4 regions of the Pseudoalteromonas sp. NCIMB 1079 genome follow, and region 2 is predicted to be linked to each of the others. Evidence: predicted binding sites of a transcription regulator. Region 2 holds the regulator's gene; each other region holds the start of a gene.
The links. The regulator FliA, encoded in region 2, starts transcription of late flagellar genes. The targets are predictions, from matches to a motif close to CTAAAGNTNNNNNNNNNNNNGCCGATA.
Positions count from the first base shown of each region.

Region 1: pomA (flagellar motor protein PomA) is a predicted target of FliA. The motif match lies at 945-971, and genes of this name have one in related genera.
Region 3: ABX891_RS00045 (DUF5610 domain-containing protein) is a predicted target of FliA. The motif match lies at 920-946, and genes of this name have one in related genera.
Region 4: ABX891_RS16795 (DUF5610 domain-containing protein) is a predicted target of FliA. The motif match lies at 925-951, and genes of this name have one in related genera.

Region 1 covers NZ_JBEWZA010000001.1:1,190,943-1,193,150, reverse strand. The annotation lists gene ABX891_RS05540 (flagellar motor protein MotB) at 1-115, opposite strand, end outside; gene pomA (flagellar motor protein PomA) at 118-885, opposite strand; gene ABX891_RS05530 (exodeoxyribonuclease VII small subunit) at 1,207-1,449, shown strand; gene ispA ((2E,6E)-farnesyl diphosphate synthase) at 1,452-2,208, shown strand, end outside.
Region 2 covers NZ_JBEWZA010000001.1:2,906,205-2,908,412, reverse strand. The annotation lists gene flhF (flagellar biosynthesis GTPase FlhF) at 1-147, shown strand, start outside; gene ABX891_RS13460 (MinD/ParA family ATP-binding protein) at 140-1,000, shown strand; gene ABX891_RS13455 (RNA polymerase sigma factor FliA) at 1,027-1,737, shown strand; gene cheY (chemotaxis response regulator CheY) at 1,778-2,161, shown strand; gene ABX891_RS13445 (protein phosphatase CheZ) at 2,179-2,208, shown strand, end outside.
Region 3 covers NZ_JBEWZA010000001.1:8,057-10,264, reverse strand. The annotation lists gene trmA (tRNA (uridine(54)-C5)-methyltransferase TrmA) at 1-813, opposite strand, end outside; gene ABX891_RS00045 (DUF5610 domain-containing protein) at 976-2,115, shown strand; gene murI (glutamate racemase) at 2,181-2,208, shown strand, end outside.
Region 4 covers NZ_JBEWZA010000001.1:3,631,929-3,634,136, forward strand. The annotation lists gene ABX891_RS16795 (DUF5610 domain-containing protein) at 1-895, opposite strand, end outside; gene trmA (tRNA (uridine(54)-C5)-methyltransferase TrmA) at 1,058-2,155, shown strand.

The DNA of each region.
Region 1 (2,208 bases), 1.7 Mb from region 2:
CTGAAAACGCAAGCAAGAGTACAAAAAAGCACATTAACAGTGACATTAAATCGGCAAACGTTCCCATCCATGCTGGTAGGCCTGGTGGTGGGCATTTGCACTCTTGATCAGACATAATTACTCCTCGGTATCTACTTTGCGTTTAGATTCAGCTAAGTAATTTTTCAAAATACCTTCGATTACTTTTGGATTTTGGCCATCTTGTATACCTAAAATAGCATCTAAAATTAAACGCTGATTCATAGCTTCTTCGTCTTTACGCAGTTCAAGTTTTACCTGAATAGGAATTGCCACAACATTGGCTAAAAACGCACCATATAAAGTTGTTAAAAGCGCTACCGCCATTGCCGGGCCAATTGCTTTTGGGTCATCCATGTTAGATAACATTGCAACTAAGCCAATTAGAGTACCAATCATTCCCATTGCTGGTGCAATATCGGCTAATGACTTAAATAAGCCTGCGCCCATTTCATGTCGAGTAGTGGTTAAAGAGATGTCTTTTTGAAGTGTGGCGCGAACAACATCTGCGTCATGGCCATCAACAAGCATGTCGACTCCTTTGCGCATAAATGGATTTGGGATTTCAGCTTCTTCGAGTGCTAAAAAGCCCCCTTTACGAGCTGAATCAGCAAGTTCTACTGCTTTTTCAATAAGTTCTTCTGGCGTTTCAATTTTAAACATAAACGCTTTAGCAACAACTTTACCTATACCCAAAAACTGCGACATGGTGAAATTTGATAAAACAATGAAAAGTGAACCACCAAATACAATTACACTAGAAGGAGCATCGGCAAACATAGCCATTTCACCGCTACTACTCATAAACATAGACATGACAATTAAGCCAATTGCGCCTAGGATCCCGATTATGGTTGCTAAATCCACATTTCCTCCAGAAGTTTCATGCTTAATGGCCTTATCATAAACTTTTATTATTAACTGCTTATCGGCAACATATTGAATTGCTTAAGCCATTTTTATAAATAAACATAAAAAGCAGCCTTTAGCACTATTTTAGATCAAGTTATAAGGGCTACCTAATTATCAATTGATTTATTAAACTAACAGACCGCTATTAAGGCTTTATTAATACACTTGAAATATAATTTAACGTTATAAAGGTAAAAAACCAATATCATCCTTTGACCTAGTTTAGCATTCCCCCTAAAATTGACCCCTAAATTTATTATGTAAGCTGAAATAAAGATGGCGACTAAAAAACCTGAAAACTTAAGTTTCGAACAAGCACTAGAAGAATTATCTACAATCGTTAGTGACATGGAACAAGGTGACTTATCGCTTGAGCAATCGTTAAAGCAATTTGAGCGTGGAATTGCATTAGCAAGTGCTTCATCAGGTAAATTACAGCAAGCAGAACAAAAAGTATCAATTTTGATGGGGAATGGCGAAAAGTCAGTTCTTACGAATTTTGATAATGATATGGAATAGCTGTGAGCATAAATAATTATATCGAACGTGCTCAAAAAGATGTAGTAGCGACCTTACAACAGCATTTTAAACAGCCTCTCGATACTGAAGAAACAGTCAAGAACGCCACCCAGTATGGATTATTTAATGGCGGTAAAAGATTACGTCCATTTTTAGTTTATGCCACAGGTAAAATGCTCGGTGCAAACCAGCAAGACTTACATGTACTTGCAGCTGCAATTGAGTGTATCCATAGCTATTCGTTAGTTCATGATGATTTGCCCGCAATGGACGATGACGACTTACGCCGTGGCCGCCCTACTTGCCATATAGAATTTGACGAGGCAAATGCAATTTTAGCCGGTGATGCCCTACAAACACTCGCCTTTGAGCTTATTGCGAATCACAAATTCACATGCTCGTCGCAAACACAAGTAAAAATGATTGCTACGCTTGCCCACGCATCAGGCCTTGAGGGCATGGTAGGCGGACAAGGTCTTGACATAGCAGCAACAGATAAAGTAATTACCGTACAAGAGCTTGAGCGAATACATAAGCTAAAAACCGGAGCTTTAATTAATTGTGCAATTACACTTGGTGCACTGTGCAGTGAAAAGGCAGATCAACAAACCTTAGAAAATTTAAGCATTTTTGGGTATGCTATAGGGCTGGCGTTTCAAGTACACGACGACATTTTAGATGTTGAAGGCGATACGGTTACTTTAGGTAAACCACAAGGCTCCGATATTGCCGCGAATAAAGCGACATATCCGGCGTTAT
Region 2 (2,208 bases):
AACGGACAACGAGTACCAGAGGATATTCGTGTTGCAAATGCTGAAAAACTAGTAAAAAAGGCTGAGCAATTATATTTAAAAAGAACAAAAGCACAACATTCAAGGCATCAAGCAGTGGCGTCAAGTACAGTAGGGATGTATGATTAACACAGTATTAGATCAAGCAAGCGGCCTGCGCAAAATGAGTCAAAACAATAACAACGGCGTTAAAGTTATCGCTGTAACCGGTGGTAAAGGTGGGGTGGGGAAAACAAACGTTTCTCTAAATACCGCTATTGCACTAGGGCAGCAAGGTAATAGAGTACTAGTACTGGATGCTGACTTAGGTTTAGCAAATTGTGATGTGATGCTTGGTTTACGTGTAGAGCGTAACTTGTCACATGTCTTGTCTGGTGAATGTGAGCTTGATGAAATTTTAGTTGAAGGCCCTGCAGGAATTAAAATTGTACCCGCTACATCGGGTTCGCAAAGTATGGTTGAATTATCACCATCTGAGCATGCTGGGCTAATTCGTGCGTTTAGCGAATTGAATACCGAATTTGATATTTTAATTGTAGATACGGCCGCTGGTATTTCAGACATGGTACTGAGCTTCTCGCGTGCAGCGCAAGATGTAATGGTTGTTGTATGCGATGAGCCGACATCAATCACCGACGCTTACGCACTTATTAAAGTATTAAGTCGTGAGCACGGCGTTTATAAATTTAAAATTGTTGCCAATATGGTGCGCAGTATGCGTGAAGGCACTGAATTGTTTGCAAAGCTATCTAAAGTTACCGACCGCTTTTTAGATGTATCAATGGAGCTAGTAGCAACGGTTCCTTATGATGAAAATATGCGCAAAGCAACACGTCGTCAAAAAGTAATAGTAGAGCTCTTTCCAAATTCGCCAGCCGCTCTTGCGTTTAAAACGCTGGCAACAAAAGCAGTTAAATGGCCAATACCCAACCAACCATCTGGGCATTTAGAGTTTTTCATTGAGAAACTAGTAAACGGTTAATTATGACAACACTGGTGAATAGAGCTATGGGATATCAATCAACACAAAATTTAAATGTGATTGTTGAGAAGCATGCATCACTTGTTAAAAAAGTGGCATGTCATCTAATTGCTCGATTACCACCTAGCGTTCAACTTGATGATTTAATTCAATCAGGAATGATAGGCTTAATAGAAGCTTCGAAAAACTTTGATGCAACAAAAGGCGCAAGCTTTGAAACTTTTGCAGGTATTCGTATTCGCGGTGCTATGCTTGATGAAATGCGCCGTGGTGATTGGGCTCCTCGTTCAGTTCACCGTAAAAACAGGCAAGTTGCAGAAGCAATTACTGAGCTCGAAAGTAGTCTGAACCGCGAACCAACGGACATAGAAGTTGCTGAAAAACTTGAAATTTCGCTCAATGAGTACCATCATATTTTAAATGATGCGAATACGAGTAAAATATTAGGTATTGAAGACCTTGGTGTAGATGAGGATGTTATTACTCCTGTAGGCCAAGATTTAGCACAAGATAAACCTTTTAATAATGTTAAAAATGATAGGTTTAATGAGTCTTTGCTAAGTGCAATTAAGTCATTACCAGAGCGTGATGCAATGGTGCTTTCTTTGTACTACAACGATGAAATGAATTTAAAAGAAATAGGACATATACTCGATGTAAGTGAATCGCGTGTAAGTCAGATACATGGTCAGGCGATGATTAAGCTTAAAGCTAAAATCAATGACTGGATAAATTAGTAGTAAGTAAACAAAGGTTAATACCTCACTGGGGGATGTTTTGGATAAAAACATGAAAATTCTTGTAGTTGATGATTTTTCAACGATGAGACGCATTATAAAAAACCTGTTACGTGACTTAGGTTTCACTAACGTTCAAGAAGCTGATGATGGGTCTACAGCTTTGCCTATGTTGCAAAATCAAGTGTTTGATTTTGTAGTTACGGATTGGAATATGCCTGGAATGCAGGGTATTGATCTTTTAAGAGCAATACGTGCAGACGAGAAGTTAAAACATATCCCTGTATTAATGGTAACGGGAGAAGCTAAAAAAGAACAAATAATAGCTGCGGCGCAAGCTGGCGTGAATGGTTATATTGTTAAGCCATTTACGGCTGGAACATTAAAAACTAAATTAGAAAAAGTATTTGAACGCTTAGGCTAATGATGGGGGAGAGGCTTATGCCAGCACCAGCTGCGCCTCAAATAACG
Region 3 (2,208 bases), 2.9 Mb from region 2:
TTGAGTAAACTCTTCACTCGACATACGAATAATATCTAAGTTTTCTACGTTGTTTTTAGCAATGTTGTATTGAGCAGAGTGAACAGATGATTTTGATATTTCCGTCGCTAATACTTTATTAAAACAGCCCGCTAATGCAATTGAAAAGTTACCGTTACCGCAATACAGTTCTAATAAATCATTTTTAAGTGGTTTACATAAATCTTGCGCCCACTCCAGCATATTAATATTTACTTTTGCATTAGGCTGAGTAAAGCTATTTTCTACTTGTTGATAAATAAGCTCTTGACCATTAACTGTTAAACGCTCAGTTACAAAGTCATCACCCAGCACTTCTTTTTGTTTGCGAGCACGGCCTATAAAGTCAATTTTGTATTTACTGCTAAGCTTTTCTTTCAGTGCTTTAATTTCACTTAACCATTCATCATCCAGTGGTTTGTGATAAAGCAAGCTTACTAAAATTTCACCGCTTAGCGTTGATAGGTAATCGATTTGAAATAACTTACGGCGTAATATTTCACAAGGCTTAAGATTCTCAATCATCACCTGCATTATTTCACCTACTAGAGGCGCTGCTGGATCAAATGTATCAACACGGATTTTTTCTTTTGTTTGTTGATCAAACATAATGTGAAACAGATCGTCACCGTCGTGCCATACTCTAAATTCAGCACGTTGGCGGTAGTTAGTTGGCTCTGAGCTAAATACTTCTAATTGCTCCACACCAAAACGTTGAAACTGCGCACTAATACGCTGCTCTTTTTCACTTAACTGCGCTTGGTACTGTGTGGTATCTATTTTAATAACTGCCATTAACGCTACTACCTTATCTAAGATCTGTTTATCGGCGCTATTGTAGGGAGCGCTGCGTATTTGTCTAGTTTTGGCTAGCATTTATGCTGTTTTATTGAACATTGTACTTTAGTTTTTATTGTTATAGCCGATAATAAACTACGCACGCTTAGGAGACGAATCATGAAAATAGGTAATTATGGCTTTACGCCAAACAACAACATCAATAAATTCAATAATAAAGCTGATATACAGCAACCTACAATTACGTCTCCTCAAGATAGCTATCAACAACGAGGCCGAGAGTTGGCTGCAAAGGTGCTTGGCGATAAAATGGCTGAGCAGCTTGGATTACCTATCGCAGAAAAAAAAGCAGATAAACCACTATTTGATTTTGATGAAATAGTAAAAAACGTACTCGATTTTGTAAGTAGTGCTGTAAATAAAGCAAAAGCTAACGGCGCTGATGACGAAAAGCTCAAAGATATGCTAGGCGATGCGCGCAAAGGAGTCCAAATAGGGATTGATGACGCTGTTGATGAACTCAAAGGTACTGGCGTATTTAATGATGACATGGAAGAGGGCATTAATAAGTCCAAAGAGGGAATTTACAATGGGCTGGATAAGTTTGAAGAGTCGTTATTTAACCCACAACCTGCCAGCGTAAATATAAGCCAGGCTCAATATGTCAGTATGACTAGCAATGCAGAGTATAAATTCACTACCGCAGAAGGCGATGAGGTAAGTATTAGCTTTGCTGATGCATTTGAATCTCAATCGGCAAGTGGCTATCAGCAAAACAGTAATAGTGAGTCGTTTGCAAGCTCATCATCGCAATCTCGACAGGTATCATTTTCGATGTCGGTAAATGGTGACTTAAACGAGCAAGAGCAAGAAGCTATTAATGCGATGATGGAAGACTTACAAGATCTAAGTAAAACCTTTTTTGGTGGTGATTTAGATGAAGCATTTGAACAAGCGCAAGAGCTGAGTTTAGACAGCGATCAGCTGGTGGCTTTTTCTATGGATTTACGCCAAACAAAAACAATAGCAACAGTTAAAAGCTATGAAGAATATAAACCAGCACCAGAAAAACAAGTAGCAGAGGGGTTAGCCCCTTTTAATGACGACCTTAAAAATGCTTTTGAAAAAGCGGGTGAGCTTGGATTACAAAATCAGCTAGCTGGCATTCTCCAATGGTTAAATCAAGATCAGGAACAAATAGATAAGTTAGTAGATTATACAAAGTCTATGTTCGAAAACCTTAATCAGTTAAATTCAGCAGCCGACAGGCTTACTGATTTAGAAGCCACGCAAAGTTAAACTACTTTCTTTTATAAAAACCTCATGGCAAACTGCCGATCTTAAAGTAAAGTAGGAACGGTAGTTTGTCAGCGCATATAATGGTCTTTGATT
Region 4 (2,208 bases), 730 kb from region 2:
TATATTCTTCATAGCTTTTAACTGTTGCTATTGTTTTTGTTTGGCGTAAATCCATAGAAAAAGCCACCAGCTGATCGCTGTCTAAACTCAGCTCTTGCGCTTGTTCAAATGCTTCATCTAAATCACCACCAAAAAAGGTTTTACTTAGATCTTGTAAGTCTTCCATCATCGCATTAATAGCTTCTTGCTCTTGCTCGTTTAAGTCACCATTTACCGACATCGAAAATGATACCTGTCGAGATTGCGATGATGAGCTTGCAAACGACTCACTATTACTGTTTTGCTGATAGCCACTTGCCGATTGAGATTCAAATGCATCAGCAAAGCTAATACTTACCTCATCGCCTTCTGCGGTAGTGAATTTATACTCTGCATTGCTAGTCATACTGACATATTGAGCCTGGCTTATATTTACGCTGGCAGGTTGTGGGTTAAATAACGACTCTTCAAACTTATCCAGCCCATTGTAAATTCCCTCTTTGGACTTATTAATGCCCTCTTCCATGTCATCATTAAATACGCCAGTACCTTTGAGTTCATCAACAGCGTCATCAATCCCTATTTGGACTCCTTTGCGCGCATCGCCTAGCATATCTTTGAGCTTTTCGTCATCAGCGCCGTTAGCTTTTGCTTTATTTACAGCACTACTTACAAAATCGAGTACGTTTTTTACTATTTCATCAAAATCAAATAGTGGTTTATCTGCTTTTTTTTCTGCGATAGGTAATCCAAGCTGCTCAGCCATTTTATCGCCAAGCACCTTTGCAGCCAACTCTCGGCCTCGTTGTTGATAGCTATCTTGAGGAGACGTAATTGTAGGTTGCTGTATATCAGCTTTATTATTGAATTTATTGATGTTGTTGTTTGGCGTAAAGCCATAATTACCTATTTTCATGATTCGTCTCCTAAGCGTGCGTAGTTTATTATCGGCTATAACAATAAAAACTAAAGTACAATGTTCAATAAAACAGCATAAATGCTAGCCAAAACTAGACAAATACGCAGCGCTCCCTACAATAGCGCCGATAAACAGATCTTAGATAAGGTAGTAGCGTTAATGGCAGTTATTAAAATAGATACCACACAGTACCAAGCGCAGTTAAGTGAAAAAGAGCAGCGTATTAGTGCGCAGTTTCAACGTTTTGGTGTGGAGCAATTAGAAGTATTTAGCTCAGAGCCAACTAACTACCGCCAACGTGCTGAATTTAGAGTATGGCACGACGGTGACGATCTGTTTCACATTATGTTTGATCAACAAACAAAAGAAAAAATCCGTGTTGATACATTTGATCCAGCAGCGCCTCTAGTAGGTGAAATAATGCAGGTGATGATTGAGAATCTTAAGCCTTGTGAAATATTACGCCGTAAGTTATTTCAAATCGATTACCTATCAACGCTAAGCGGTGAAATTTTAGTAAGCTTGCTTTATCACAAACCACTGGATGATGAATGGTTAAGTGAAATTAAAGCACTGAAAGAAAAGCTTAGCAGTAAATACAAAATTGACTTTATAGGCCGTGCTCGCAAACAAAAAGAAGTGCTGGGTGATGACTTTGTAACTGAGCGTTTAACAGTTAATGGTCAAGAGCTTATTTATCAACAAGTAGAAAATAGCTTTACTCAGCCTAATGCAAAAGTAAATATTAATATGCTGGAGTGGGCGCAAGATTTATGTAAACCACTTAAAAATGATTTATTAGAACTGTATTGCGGTAACGGTAACTTTTCAATTGCATTAGCGGGCTGTTTTAATAAAGTATTAGCGACGGAAATATCAAAATCATCTGTTCACTCTGCTCAATACAACATTGCTAAAAACAACGTAGAAAACTTAGATATTATTCGTATGTCGAGTGAAGAGTTTACTCAAGCAATGAATGGCGAGCGTACTTTTTCGCGTTTAGAAGGGATTGATTTAAAAAGCTATGATTGCCAAACCATATTAGTTGATCCACCACGCGCGGGCATGGATGAATTAACGTGTGACCTTGTGGCTAACTACGAAAACATAATTTATATATCCTGTAATCCTGAAACTCTTGAGCGTGACCTTGATCACTTAACACGTACGCATAACGTTAAGCGCTTTGCTATATTTGATCAGTTCCCTTATACGCATCACATTGAGTCGGGCGTTTTCTTACAGCGCAAATAAATACGCTCAGTAAACGTTACCCATAAAAAAAGCTCCTTAAGGAGCTTTTTTTA